Regions from separate parts of the Streptomyces sp. NPDC035033 genome, predicted to be linked through region 1. Evidence: riboswitches for the same ligand, from Rfam matches in the RefSeq annotation. Region 1 holds a riboswitch; the other holds the start of a gene.

Evidence for each region. A riboswitch is a leader RNA that binds a small molecule or an ion and turns the genes downstream of it on or off. The one in region 1 is predicted to bind cyclic di-AMP.
Region 2: it holds a riboswitch for cyclic di-AMP, as region 1 does, so the genes downstream of both, AB0E83_RS16950 (LysM peptidoglycan-binding domain-containing protein) here and AB0E83_RS04145 (LysM peptidoglycan-binding domain-containing M23 family metallopeptidase) in region 1, are expected to answer to the same signal.

The regions. Positions count from the first base shown of each region.
Region 1 is NZ_JBEZUZ010000005.1:32,941-39,862, reverse strand. Features, by position in the region: gene AB0E83_RS04160 (STM4012 family radical SAM protein) at 1-520, shown strand, start outside; gene AB0E83_RS04155 (STM4011 family radical SAM protein) at 530-1,393, shown strand; gene AB0E83_RS04150 (SGNH/GDSL hydrolase family protein) at 1,380-2,183, opposite strand; gene AB0E83_RS04145 (LysM peptidoglycan-binding domain-containing M23 family metallopeptidase) at 2,355-3,320, opposite strand; cyclic di-AMP (ydaO/yuaA leader) riboswitch at 3,325-3,487, opposite strand; gene AB0E83_RS04140 (tyrosine-protein phosphatase) at 3,877-4,698, shown strand; gene AB0E83_RS04135 (DUF6126 family protein) at 4,718-4,873, opposite strand; gene AB0E83_RS04130 (helix-turn-helix domain-containing protein) at 4,893-5,522, opposite strand; gene AB0E83_RS04125 (aspartate aminotransferase family protein) at 5,599-6,922, opposite strand, start outside.
Region 2 is NZ_JBEZUZ010000036.1:37,696-44,617, forward strand. Features, by position in the region: gene AB0E83_RS16930 (flavoprotein) at 1-324, shown strand, start outside; gene AB0E83_RS16935 (STAS domain-containing protein) at 749-1,150, opposite strand; gene AB0E83_RS16940 (helix-turn-helix domain-containing protein) at 1,265-1,597, shown strand; gene AB0E83_RS16945 (hypothetical protein) at 1,774-2,364, opposite strand; cyclic di-AMP (ydaO/yuaA leader) riboswitch at 2,710-2,895, shown strand; gene AB0E83_RS16950 (LysM peptidoglycan-binding domain-containing protein) at 2,900-3,805, shown strand; gene AB0E83_RS16955 (phosphoribosyltransferase family protein) at 3,799-5,100, opposite strand; gene AB0E83_RS16960 (alpha/beta hydrolase) at 5,247-6,011, opposite strand; gene AB0E83_RS16965 (SpoIIE family protein phosphatase) at 6,154-6,922, shown strand, end outside.

The sequences.
Region 1 (6,922 bases):
GGCGCACGGCTACGAGCAGGTGTCGATGCGGATGTTCCGGCGGTCCGGCGCGGTCCCGGCGGGCCCGGACGACCACGCCTGCCAGACGGACGGCATGATCGGCCTGGGCTGCGGCGCCCGCTCGTACACCTCGGCGCTGCACTACTCCTTCGACTACGCGGTGGACATGCGGGAGATCCGCTCGATCATCGACGCCTACACCGGGACGGCGGACTTCTCCCGGGCCGAGGTGGGCCGGTGGGTGGACGGCGCGGAGGCGCGCCGCCGCCACCTCCTCCAGTCGCTGCTCCAGGCGGCGGGGATGGAGACGGCCGGGTACGAGGAGCGGTTCGGCTCGACGGTCCAGGAGGACTTCGGCGCGGAGCTGGAGCGGTTCGCGGCGTACGGCTGGCTGGACGGGTCGGCGCCGGAGGGGCTGCTCAGGCTGTCGCCGGAGGGGCTCGCGCACTCGGACGGGCTCGGCCCGGAGCTGTTCTCCCCCGCCGTACGGGCCGCGATGGCCGCGTACGAGCCGAAGTAGGGGGCGGTCGTGGAGCTGACGCTGCTGTACCGGGGGCCGCTGGCCTCCTGCGACTATGCCTGCCCGTACTGTCCCTTCGCCAAGCGGCGCGACGGCCCGGAGGCGCTGCGGGCGGACCGGGCCGCGCTCGAACGGTTCGCCGGCTGGGCGGCGGGGCAGACCGGGGACCGGCTGCGGATCCTCTTCACCCCGTGGGGCGAGGGGCTGGTCCGCTCCTGGTACCGGCGGGCGATGGTGGAGCTGTCCCGGCTGCCGCACGTGGAGCGGGTGGCGATCCAGACCAATCTGAGCTGCCGGACCTCGTGGCTCGACGGGGCCGACCTGGACGCGCTGGCGCTGTGGTGCACGTACCACCCGGGCCAGACGCCGTACGACCGCTTCCTCGGCAAGGCCCGTGACCTGGCCGCCCGGGGCGTCCGGTTCAGCGTGGGGATCGTGGGGCTGCCCGAGCACCACGGGGAGGCGGTGCGGCTGCGGGACGCGCTGCCGGACCACGTCTACCTGTGGGTGAACGCGGCGGAGGGGCACGTGTACTCCGACGCGGAGGCGGCGGCCTGGACGGCGGTCGACCCGCTCTTCCCGTACAGCCGGCACCCGCACCGCTCGGCGGGGCTGCCGTGCCGGACCGGCGCGTCGGTGGTGTCGGTGGACGGCGGGGGGACGGTGCGGCGCTGCCACTTCGTCCGGGCCGAGCTGGGGAACCTGTACGACGGCTCGTACCGTGCCGCGCTGCGGCCGCGCGCCTGCCCGCTCGCCGTCTGCGACTGCCACATCGGCTACGTCCACCTGGAGACGCTGCCGCTGTACGACGTCTTCGCCGGCGGGGTCCTGGAGCGGATCCCCGCCGGCCGCCCCTGGGCTACAGGGGCATGAGGTCGGGGCGCTTGGCCTCGACGTGGTCGCCGGAGCTCTCGCCGCGCAGCCGGCGCCCGATCCACGGCACCAGGTACTCGCGCGCCCAGTGGATGTCGTCGCGGCGGACCTCCAGGGGGCCGCGGGCGGGCAGCGGCGGCCAGGCCTGGTCGGGGTCGGCGGGGACCGGCAGGCCGAGGACCTGGGCGGCGCGCAGCGCGACCCGGGTGTGGCCCTCGGGCGAGAGGTGCAGCCGGTCGTCGTCCCAGGCGCGGCGGTCCTGGACCGACTTCAGCGACCACAGGTCGAGGACCGGGCAGTCGTAGCGGTCGGCGATGGCGCGGACGTGCGCGGTGTACGTGGCGATCTTGCCGCGCAGGTGCTTGAGGACGGGCACGTCGCGGGTGTCGAAGCCGGTGGTCACCATGACGGTGCCGACGGAGGAGGTGAGGTCCTTCACGGCCCGCTCGAAGCGCTCGGCGACGTCGTCGGGGTCGGTGCCGGGGCGGATGATGTCGTTGCCGCCGGCGCAGAAGGTGACCAGGTCGGGGGCGAGTTCCTTCGCCCGGGGCACCTGCTCGGTCACGATCTGGTCGAGGAGGCGGCCGCGGACCGCCAGGTTGGCGTAGCGGAAGTCCTCGGGTTCCGGCAGCTGGTCGGCGAGGAGCACCGCGAAGCGGTCCGCCCAGCCGACGTAGGTGCCGTCGGGTCCGGGGTCTCCGACGCCTTCGGTGAAGCTGTCACCGATCGCCGCGTACGACCCGAATGACCCGAACGCGTTCTTGTCTGTTGCTCTCGAATCGTCTGCCACGAAGGCACATCCTTCCGTTTCGGATGTGACCTACGCGACCGTAAGGAGGGGTTGACGGTGGGTGATATATGCCACCGATAAAGAATTTGCCAAGCCGGAATAGCGCGGAACGGGGCGGAGGCCCGGCACCAGGGGTGCCGGGCCTCCGCGGGGCGCGTCGCGCCGGACGGCTCAGATCGAGACGCCGTGCTGGCGCAGGTAGGCCAGCGGGTCGATGTCCGCGCCGTAGCTCGGCGCGGTGCGGATCTCGAAGTGCAGGTGCGGGCCGGTGGAGTTGCCGGTGGAGCCGGAGAGGCCGATCTGCTGGCCGCCGCTGACCGACTGGCCGGCGGAGACGGAGAGGGAGGAGAGGTGGGCGTACTGCGAGTAGTTGCCGTCGGCGTGCTGGATGACGACCTCGTTGCCGTACGCGCCGCTCCAGCCGGCGGAGACGACCGTGCCGGCGCCGACGGCGCGGACGGTGGTGCCGGAGGAGGCGATGAAGTCGGCGCCGGTGTGGTAGCCGGAGGACCACATGGAGCCGGAGGCGCGGTAGGGGGTGGAGACGCCGCCGGAGACCGGGGCGACCCAGCCGGTGGAGGCGGGCTGCGCGGCGGCCGGGGCGGCGGCGCGCTCGGCGGAGCGCGAGGCGCGGGTCTGCTCGCCGGAGGACTGCTTCTTCGGGGCGGCCTTCGGGGCGGCCTCGCGCTCGGCCTTCGGGGCGGCCTTCGGCGCGGCCTGGGCGGCGGCGGGCTTCGGCGCGGCGGCCTCGGCGGGGTTCTCGGCGCCGAGGGTGAGCTTCATGCCGGGGAGGATCAGCGAGGGGTCCTCGCCGACGACCTGGCGGTTGTCGGCGTAGAGCTTCTGCCAGCCGCCGGCGACGTCGTGGTCGGCGGCGATCTTGGAGAGGTAGTCGCCGGCGACGACGGAGTACGTCTTCGGGGCGGCGGTCCGCTCGGCCGGGGCGGCCTGGGCCGGGGCCTGCGCGGCGACGCGCACCACGGCGGGGGCGGCGGCCGGGGCGGCCTGCTCGGCGGCGTGGGCGCCGGTCGCGCCGATGAACGGCAGGGCGACGACGGCGCCGCCGGTGCCGGCGGCGGCGAGGCCCCGGGTGATCAGGGTGGACTTCTGGCGGCGGTGCTTACCCTTCGCGGGCATGGCGAATTCCTCTCCGGCGCCTGCGAGGTGAGCTGTCGGGTTCGGACTGGAGATGTCCGGCCGCGTTTCTCGCGCGACTTCACCCCTAGCCGTCCTGCGTCGCGGGACCGGCGTACTTCCTTGGGTCCCCCGCTCCTGCCGCGCATGGGATGGGGTCGAATTCCGGACGGTGGCAGGATTCGGCGGTCCGACCGGATTGACGGCGACGCTAGACGAGCCGGGCCGGCGCGAACAAGCCGCGGAATTCACCGGACATTCCGGGGCGATCTTCGGACCCGGAATTCCGGTCACCCTCCGTCGATGACGATCCCTCGATTCCCTTTTCCGGGGCGGTGGTTGGACCGGGCGGCCGGCCACGATCCGTCACTTCTATGACCCTGCTCACGCGCGGAATTCCATCTCCCCTTCAACCAGGGCGCGTTACCCCAAGACCCATCAATACGGACAGATCGCCCATTACTGGTCAGGGGGGTGCGCCGCGCCCCGCGCGACGGGATGATTGCGGGGGGGAACCGATCTCGTCCCGGTCCCGCGAACGCCTACCCCAGGAGCATCCGTGACGCAGCAGTTGCCGCAGGTCCAGCCCCTCGAACCCGGTGAGCCCGAGCTCGCGGAGGTCCGCAACTTCCGGGACGTGGGCGGGCTGCCGACGACGGACGGGCGGTTCGTCCGGCCCGGCGCCCTCTTCCGCAGCGGCCACCTCGCCGACGCCACCGAGTCCGACGCGGCCTTCCTCTCCGGCCTCGGCCTGCACACCGTCTTCGACTTCCGCAACGCCGCCGACGCCCGGATAGAGGGCCCGGACGTCGAGCTGCCGGGCGTGCGGAACGTGAACATACCGCTGAGCGACCCGGCCGACGGCAAGGAGTTCTGGCGGTTGGTCCGCGAGGGCGACCTCGCCACGCTGCGGGAGCTGCTGGGCGACGGCCGGGCCGCGGAGCGGATGACCTCCTCGTACCGCCGGATGGTCGTGGAGCGGACCGCCGAGCACAGCCGGGTCCTGCACTCCCTCGCCGAGGACTCCGTCCCGGCCCTGATGCACTGCGCGGCCGGCAAGGACCGCGCCGGGCTCTCGATCGCCGTCACCCTGCTCGCGCTGGGCGTGGAGCGCGCGGCGATCGAGGCCGACTACGTGAAGTCGAACGCGCCCCACCGCCGGTACAAGGTGCGCCGCAGCTCCACCGCCCGGGACGCGATGGCGCCCGAGGTGATGGAGCTGCTGAGCCCGCTCTTCGACGCGCGGGTGGAGTACCTGCGGGCCGCCTTCGAGACGATCGACGCGACCTGGGGCTCCGTGGACGCCTATCTCGCCCGGGGGCTGAAGCTGGCGCCCGAGACCCGGGAGCGGCTGCGGGAGCGGCTGCTCACGGAGGCGTGAGCGGTCTCCGCCCGGCGGGTCACTGGTTCTGCCCCCCGAGCATGAAGAGCAGGTAGAGGAAGCCGGCGAAGAGGTGGCCGGCGATCAGATAGGCGAAGAGCCGGAGCACCAGCCCCTTGGGGAACCGGCCCTCGCCGCGCTCTTCACCGGTGACCGATACGGATTTGTCGGACATGGCAGCACCTTTCGGGGTGTCAGCGCCGGTGCGGGGTCCCGTCGCCGAGGCACAGCTCGGCGACGGGGCTCTGCATCAGGGTGTGGACGAAGAGGAGCTCGGCGCCGGCCGGCCCCGCGGCGCCGATCCGGTGCGGGGTGAGCGAGTCGAAGTGCGCGCTGTCCCCGGGGTCGAGGAGGTGCACCGTCTCGCCGAGCGCGAGCCGCACCCGCCCCTCCAGGACGTGGATCCACTCCTCGCCGGGGTGGACCCGCACGATGTCGGCCCGGGTGGCGGAGGGCACGTGGACGCGCAGGCACTGCAGGGCCCGCCCCGCCCCGCCGACCTGCCGGTAGACCCAGCCGTCGGCCTCGACCGGCTCGGAGCGGCCGGCCCGGATCACCGGGTCGCGTTCGGGCGGGGTCTCCCCGAGCAGCTCGGCGACCGTCGTACCGTAGATACGGGCGAGGGCAAGCAGCATCGGCAGCGAGGGCTGCCGGTTCCCGGTCTCCAGGCGCGAGAGGTGCGCCGGGGAGAGCCCGGCCCGCTGGGCGGCGGCCTCCAGGGTGAGCCCCCGGCGCCGACGCAGCGCCCGCAGCTGCGGGGCGACGTCGGGCACGGGACCGGGAGCGGCGGTTTCCGGGGCGGAGCCCCGGGGGACGTGGTCCATGCGTCCATTCCGCCAGGATCGTGCCTCTGGGGCAAGTTTCTTGCCCCAGAGGCAAAAACCGGCGGGACGGCCCGGCTCAGCGCTGCGCGACCGCCTGCCTGACCAGCGTCTTCCCGAAGTCCCAGAGCAGCCCGCCGCCGCCGTGGGCGTCGTCCATGACCGCGGTGAAGGCGGTGACGAAGCGGTCCACGTCCGCCTCGTCGATCACCAGCGGCGGGATCAGCTTGATCACCTCCAGGTGGTCCCCGGAGACCTGGGTGAGGATCCGGTGCCGCTGGAGCAGCGGCACCACCACCATCTGCGCGAAGAGTCCCTTCCGGGCCGTCTGGAGCATCGCCCACCGGCCGCGCAGCCCCAGCGAGGCCGGCCGGCCGAACTCGATGCCGATCATCAGCCCCCGGCCGCGGATCTCGTGCAGCAGCTCGTACCGGGGCACCAGCTCCTCCAGGCGCCCCTTCAGCAGCCCGCCGACCCGCCGCACGTGCGCGACGGTGTCCTCGGACTCCATCACCGCCAGGACCGCGAGCCCGGCCGCCATCGCCTGGGCGTTGGAGCCGAAGCTGGCCGAGTGGACCAGGACCCGGTCCATCGAGGAGTAGACCTTCTTGAAGATCCAGTCCCTGCCGAGGGTGGCGCCCACCGGCACGTAGCCGCCGGAGAGCGCCTTCGCCACGCACACCAGGTCCGGCTCGACCCCGTCCTCGTGCTGGTACGCGTAGAAGTCGCCGGTCCGGCCGAGGCCGGTCTGCACCTCGTCGGCGATCAGCAGCGCCCCGTGCCGGCGCAGCAGCTCCTGGGCGGCGGCCAGGAAGCCGGGCGGGGCCTCGTGGACGCCCTTGCCCTGGATCGGCTCGACCACGAAGGCGGCCACGTCGCCCCGGCGGAGCTCGCGCTCCAGGGCGTCGAGGTCGCCCAGCGCGATCGCGGTGTCCGGGAGCAGCGGGTCGAAGCCCGCCCGGAAGCCGTCCTCGCCGTTGACCGAGAGGGCGCCGGTGGTGAGCCCGTGGAAGGCGTGGTGGCAGTAGACGACCCTCGGCCGGCCGGTGGCGTACCGGGCGAACTTCAGGGCGGTCTCGACGGCCTCGGTGCCGCTGTTGCCGAAGAAGACCCGGTCGAGGTGGGGGCTGTGGGCGAGCAGCCGCTCGGCGAGCAGGCCGGGCAGCGGCGGGCAGTCGAAGCGGGTGAGGTCGGGCAGGTCCGCGTCGAGGACGGCGTGCAGGGCCTCGCGGACGACGGGGTGGTGCCGGCCGAGGCCCATGACGCCGAAGCCGGCGAGCATGTCGAGGTGGTCGTTGCCCTCGGCGTCCCAGAAGTGGGCGCCAGCGGCCCGCTCGTAGACCTTGTCGAAGCCGATGGCGTGCAGCATCCGCGGCAGCTGCGGGTTGAGGTACCGGGCGTGC
Region 2 (6,922 bases), on a different contig from region 1:
GACGCCGTCCTCGTCGCACCCGCGACCTTCAACACGGTGAACTCCTGGGCGCTCGGGCTGACGGGCAACTGGCTGGTCGGCGTCGTCGCCGAGGGCATCGGCAAGGGCCTCCCCATGGCGATGGTGCCGTGCGTCAACCAGGCGTACGTCGCGCACCCGCAGTTCGAGCGGTCGATCGAGACCCTGCGCGGTGCCGGCGTGCGCGTGGTGTACGGCGAGGGCGGGTTCGTACCGAACCCGCCAGGAGAGGGCGACCCGACCGCGTACCCGTGGCGCGCCGCCCTGGAGGCGGTCGCGGAAGTCCACCGAGACTCGCGGGGATAGCGGGCGCGACCGCCGCGAGGAGCGCCTCCCGGGCCGCCGCAGAACGGCGGAGGCGCTCTTCCGGTCCGCTCGGTCGAGAACAGGACGGGCCACCGGCGCACGCCAGAACCGACAAGCGCCGTCGAAGCCGCTCCTCGCCAGGTGTGGCCGCGATGCGCCGGTCACGAGGGCGATTCGTCCTCCGGCGATCGCCGGTACGCGAAGGCGGCCGCGTCGGTGAGGAGCCGGCATCGGAAAGCAGAGCGGGACGCCGGCACACAGCAGCGGTCGCCGCCGCATCCGCATCCGCATCCGCATCCGCATCCGGCCATGGGACCTCCTCGCAGGAAGTCGGCCCGGCCCACGACCAGCAGCAGCGCTCAGGCCGTGCCACGCCTCTCGGAAAGGGCCTCGTCGCCGGACCCACCGGAGCCCGGCCGCGGTGCTACGTGGCGACGGCGTCGGCGATCGTGTCCCGGATCTGCAGGACCTGGTCGGCGCCGGTGATCGCGCACAGTCGCCTGATCTGGGCCGACGGCGCTGCCACGCGCAGCTTTCCCGACTGGTGGGTGAGGATCATGAGGTTCAAGAAGGACGAGTCCGCGAAGGCCACCCCCGAGACGTCCAGGATCACCTTCGGATGCGTTGCGGTCGCGGCCTTCAGCGCGTCGGCCAGAGGCCCGATGGAGTGGATGTCGTACTCCCCCCGGGCCTCGACGACCTGCGCCTCGCGGTACTCGTACTGGAGCACCACGCCCTGCGGCGACGCGCCCTCGGCCCCCTGCCCCGTCCATGGCTCACCGTCGCATGCGGACAGGCGTCCGGCGGCGACATCGTCCCAGGGCATACGGGAACTCCCTCCGACTGATCCCTCCGTCGGAGGGGTGTAGGACGTCTGATGCAGGAAAGTTATGTCATGCATTTCCCTTCTGGCAAGCCCGGTCGCGTAAAATCCAGGACCATGCTTGGAGTCCCTGAATCCCACACCGGATGGACGTTCATCACGAACCACGCCCGTGTACTGGCTGCGATCGCGGACAACCCGAACGCCCGCATCCGTGACATCGCCGCACGGTGCCGGCTCACCGAGCGCGCCGTGTCGCGGATCATCGTCGACCTCGAACGGGACGGCTACCTCTCCCACACGCGAGAGGGGCGGACGAACACCTACCGCATAGAGCCGGGCAAGGCGCTGCGCCACCCCGCGGAAGCGGGGCTCCCCTTGGCCTCGCTCCTCTCCCTGCTCGTGCAGAACGAGGCGGAGCGCGCCGGCCAGCAGCCGGTCTCCCACTAGAGGGCGGCTTCGAAAGGGCCGGGCTCGATGACGGCGGGGTGGACGAGGAGCCCGGCGCCGACCGGCACGGCGGGCAGCGGGCCCGGGCCCCGGCGCCCTCGATGCGAGCCCCGCCCGCGAGGCGCTTGAGGGGTGAACCCTTCGGCGGTGCCGGGCCGCCGGGCGTCGGGCGTCGCTCAGCGGCCGGCCAGGGCCGCCCGTCGGATCGTGGCGTCGAGGAGCGCGAGCGCGTCCTCGGCGGTGCGGCCGGGGGCGCGGTTCCAGGGGCCGATGAGGCCGTGCCACCCCCGGGACCGCAGCTCGGTCATGATCCAGGCGCCGGCCTCGTTCATGGTCGCGGCGCTGCCGTGGCCGAGCCGGTGGGCGGCGAGCAGGGCGCCGCAGACGCAGCGCGCGCCCCGCACGTCCCGCAGCTTGTACGGGGTGTTCTGCCAGCCCCATTCCGTCAGCACCCGGCGCGCGTGGGCCAGGTGGACGGAGGGCCGCACGTCGGGGCGGCCGATCCGGCGCCAGACGTGCAGCCGGTCGGGGAGGACGGCCCCGATCCGGCCGGGCAGCGGGCGCTCGGCCGGCGGGGCCGGCGGCAGGGCGTCGAGCGCGTCGGCGACGAGCCGGTCCACGGGGACGGAGAGCAGGCGCCGCCAGGGCTCCGGGTCGGGCGTCGGGCGGGCGGGGAGGAGCATCCGCTCCCAGGCGGCGCTCTCGCAGAGCCGGGCCGCCTCGCGGTCGAGGGCGTCCGGGTCGAGCAACGGGATGGAGGACGACATTCCCGCATCATTAAGGATGAATGTCTGTTTTGCGACATATGCTCCGCGCGTGTCGTTCACCACTCCCCCGGTCGTCGCCGACACGCCCGAGCAGGGGCATTACGCCACACTGCCCCCGAAGGGAATGAGACGGCCTATTCGGACATTTCTTTTTCCGTGACGCGACTCACTTTTCCCGCCTCCCCGGCGGGCCCCGTTCCGTCACGAGCCGGACGGCGCAAGGGATTCGGGAGGGGCCGCCGGAACGGTCGATCTTGAATTCCGGGCGAGCGATCTTTGCCGTTCCTTTTCCCGCGCTTTCACGTCTTGTTCCCCGCCGCATTTCTCGCCTACGGTCACCCCCATTCGAGCGGATCGCCGAATCCTGCCACCGCTCGGAAGACCTCCCATTGCACCCGACGGCAGGAGCGGGGGACCCACCACACCGCCGGTCCGGCTCTCCGGAACGGCTCGGGGTGAAGCCGCGTGCGCGCGGCCGGACACCTCCCGTCCGAACCCGACAGCTCACCTCGCAGGCGCCGGAGAGGAAACCGTCATGGCCGCTCACGGCAAGCACCGCCGCCCCCGACGCCGTCCCGTCTCCCGTGGTCTCGCCTTCGCGGGCACCGGCGGGGTCGCCCTGGCCCTCCCCCTGGTCGCGCCCGCCACGGCCGGCGCCGCGCCCGTCGCGCAGTCCGCCGCCGCGCCCTCGGCCGCCGCCCCCGCCGCCGTGACCGCCGCGCAGAACGCCGCCCCGGCCACCGCGCCGAAGGCCCCCGCCGCCCGCGCGTACACCGTGGTGAAGGGCGACTCGCTTTCCCTCATCGCCCACCGGAAGGGAATTCAGGGCGGCTGGAAGGCGCTTTACCAGGCGAACAGGACGGCCGTCGGTGACAATCCGTCACTCATTCACCCGGGCCTCGAACTGACGATTCGTCGGGATTCCGCGAAGGCCGCCCCCGCGCCGGAGAAGACGACCCGGAAGCCGGCCCAGAAGTCGGCCGGGAAGGCCGCGCCGAAGACCGTGACGAAGACCTCGGCGAAGCCCGCCTCCACCGGTTCCGCCGAACGGGCGAGCCGGTCCGCGAGCCGCGCCGCCGCCCCCGCCGTCCAGGCCGCTCCCGCCGCCGCCACCCGGTACGCCGACAACCTCGACGGCTGGATCCGCGAGTCGCTGGACGTCATGGCCCGCTACGGCATCCCCGGCTCGTACGACGGCATCCTCCGCAACGTCATGCGCGAGTCCTCCGGCAACCCCCGCGCCATCAACCTCTGGGACTCCAACGCCGCGAAGGGCATCCCCTCCAAGGGCCTCCTCCAGGTCATCGACCCGACGTTCGCCGCCTACCACGTGCCGGGCACCTCGCTCGACCCGTACGACCCCGTCGCGAACATCACCGCCGCCTGCAACTACGCGGCCGACCGGTACGGCTCCATCGACAACGTCAACGGCGCCTACTGACCCGCCCCGGCCGCCGCCCCGAAGTGGCGGCCGAACCAGGCGGTGGCCAGCTCCGCCACCTCCTCCAGGGCCCCCGGCTCCTCGAAGAGGTGGCCGGCGCCGGGCACGACCTCCAGCCGGCTCTCGCAGCGCAGCATCTCCCCGGCCCGCCGGTTGAGGTCGAGGACGAGGTCGTCGCTCCCGCCGACGATCAGCAGGGTCGGGGCCCTGACCCCGGCGAGCCGCTCCTCCGCCAGGTCGGGACGGCCGCCCCGCGACACCACGGCGGCCACGTCGTCGCCCGGTTCGGCCGCCGCCCACAGCGCCGCGGCCGCCCCGGTGCTCGCGCCGAAGTAGCCCCGCGGCAGCCCTCCGGTCACGGCCTCGCCGGCCGCCCAGGCGGCGGCGCGGCCCAGCCGTTCGGCGAGGAGCGGGGTGTCGAAGACGCGGGAGCGGTCGGCCGCCTCGGCCTCGGTGAGCAGGTCGAAGAGGAGCGTCCCGAGCCCCGCCCGGTTCAGGGCGGCGGCCACCTCCCGGTTCCGGGGGCTGTGCCGGCCGCTGCCGCTGCCGTGGGCGAAGAGGACGAGCCCGGCCGCCCCGTCGGGCACCGCCAGGTCGCCCGGCAGCACCGGTCCCCCGGCCGGGATCCGTACGGCGGTGTTCTGGACGGCCGGACCGTGCTCCGCGCGGCTCCGCGCGAGCAGGGCCACCACCTCGGCGTCCGGCGTCTGGTCGAACCGCCGGTAGAACTGGCCGACCGCGGCGAACCCCACCGGGGTGTGGACGGCGACCGTCTCGTCGGCCTCGCCCCCGAGCCGGGCCGTCCAGTCGTGCGGGGCGACCGGGACGGCGAGGACGATCCGGCCGGCCCCGCCGGCCCGTACCGCCCGGCACGCGGCCAGCGCGGTCGCGCCGGTGGCGATCCCGTCGTCGACGACGACCACCGTCCGCCCCTCCAGCGCCACCGGCCGGCGGCTGCCCCGGTAGGCGCGGGACCGCTCGGCCAGGACCGCCCGCTCGCGCTCCTCCACCTCCGCCAGGTCCCGCGCGGTCACGCCCGCGTCCCGCACGATCTGCTCGTTGACGACCCGGACCCCGCCCTCGCCGATCGCTCCCATGGCCACCTCGGGCCGGTACGGCACCCCCAGCTTCCGGACGAGACAGACGTCCAGGGGCGCGTCCAGGGCCTCGGCGACCTCGGCCGCCACCGGGACCCCGCCGCGGGGCAGGCCGAGGACGACGGTGTCACGGCCCTCGAGGTGGGCGAGGCGGGCGGCGAGCTGCCGCCCGGCGTCGGTGCGGTCGGCGAAGTACATGGCGCGCCGCCTTCCCGGTGGGCGATTCCCGCGCGGCAGGGCCGGCCGGCCCTGCCCGTACCTCCAGGGTCCCACCCGCCGGCCGTCCCGCCCCGCGGAGGACCCCGCGGCCGGCCGGTGCCGTGCGACCGGCCGGCTCCGCGGGGTCAGGCGGCGAGGAAGGCCTCGATGGCCCGTGCGAGGTCCTTCGGGGTCTCCTCCGGCGCGTAGTGCCCGGCGTCCGCGAGGACCTCCAGACGGGCGTTCGGGTACCAGCGCAGCCAGGTCGCCTCCATCGCCTCGGCGCCCAGCGCCGGGTCGTGCGCGCCGACGACCAGCAGCACGGGCGCCGGGTTGTCGCGGACCCGCTCGTGGAAGTCGGTGCCGGACCAGGAGTCCAGGTAGGCGCGGAAGGCGGCGGCCGAGGAGCGGGTCACCGAACGGTCGACGACGGCGTCGAGCCACGGGGCGTCGCGCCGGCCGCCGGTGGTGCGGTCGATGATGGCCCGGCGCAGCGCGGGGTCGTCGGCGGCGCCGGCGAACAGCCGCCGGCTCTCCTCGTCGAGGGGGAAGCCCGCGGCGGAGACGGGCGAGATCCCGACGATCGAACGGACCCGGTCGGGCGCGTCGAGCAGCATCAGCTGGGCCGCCTTGCCGCCCATGGAGTGGCCGATGACCGAGAAGGAGTCCCAGCCGAGGTCGTCGGCGACGGCCAGGGCGTCGGCGGCGACCTCCTCCATGGTGTAGGCGCCGTCGGCGTCCCGGGCCTCGCCGTAGCCGCGGCAGTCGAGGAAGGCGTAGCTGCCCGCCGACGCGTCGAGGTGCGCGCGGAGCGGATCGAAGCTGCTGCGGTCGCCGAACCAGTTGTGGAGGACGAGGGCCCTCCCCGGCCCGTCGCCGTGGACGTCGTACGGAAGTACCCGGCCGGTCATCGGTGCCCCCTGCGCGCGAGGTGGTGGTGAGGGTGGTGGGGTGTCCCAGGCCGCCGGTGGCGGCGGTGGACGACGACCGAGTGTGACGGTCCGGAAGCGCGCGGTCAACCAGGGCGGCGGCCTTCCGGGGCCGGCGCCCGGGATGCGGCGGGTTTCGCGGCGGGCGCATGCTGGCTGTGTGACCCCGCTCGGCCCGCCTCCCGGCCCGTCCTCCGGTCCCTCCTCCGGCCGGGCGTTCCCCGGCGCGTCGCCGCAGGCCCTGACGCAGGTGCTGGCGGAGGCGGCGACGGACGCCGTCGAGTCGGTCGGCGGATACGCGGGCGGGGTGTACCTGCGCTCCGGTACGGAGGGGCTGCTGCGGCTCTCGGTGCTCGCGGGGCTGCCGGGGGAGCTGTTCCGGCCGTGGTCACGGATGCACACCAACCGGCCGTTCCCGGTCGCCGAGGTGCACCGGTCCGGGCAGCCGGTGTACCTGTCGGACGTCGAGGAGTCGATGCGGCGGTTCCCGCAGCTGGTGGCGAGCCTGCCGTTCCCGTTCGCGTCGCTGTACGCGCCCGTGGTCGCCGGCCGGGAGCGGTTCGGGGTCCTCGTGGTGCTGCGGCCCCCGGCGCCGGGGCTGCCGGTCGGCGCGCGGGACCGGGAGCGGATGACCGGGGCGGGGCTGCGGCTCGGGGAGGTCCTCGCGGGGCTCGCGGCCGGCGGGACGGCCGTGGCGTGGCCGGGCGAGCCGCTCTGTGTCCAGCTGCCGTCGGGCGCGGTGCCGCCGGTCCGGTTCGGCTCCTTCGACTGGGACCTGGCGGCGGGGACCGTGACCATGGACGACGGGCTGCGGGCGATCCTCGGCGTGCCGGACGCCTCCCCGCTGCCGGTCGAGGCGCTGACCTCGCGGCTGGACCCGGAGGACGGTTACG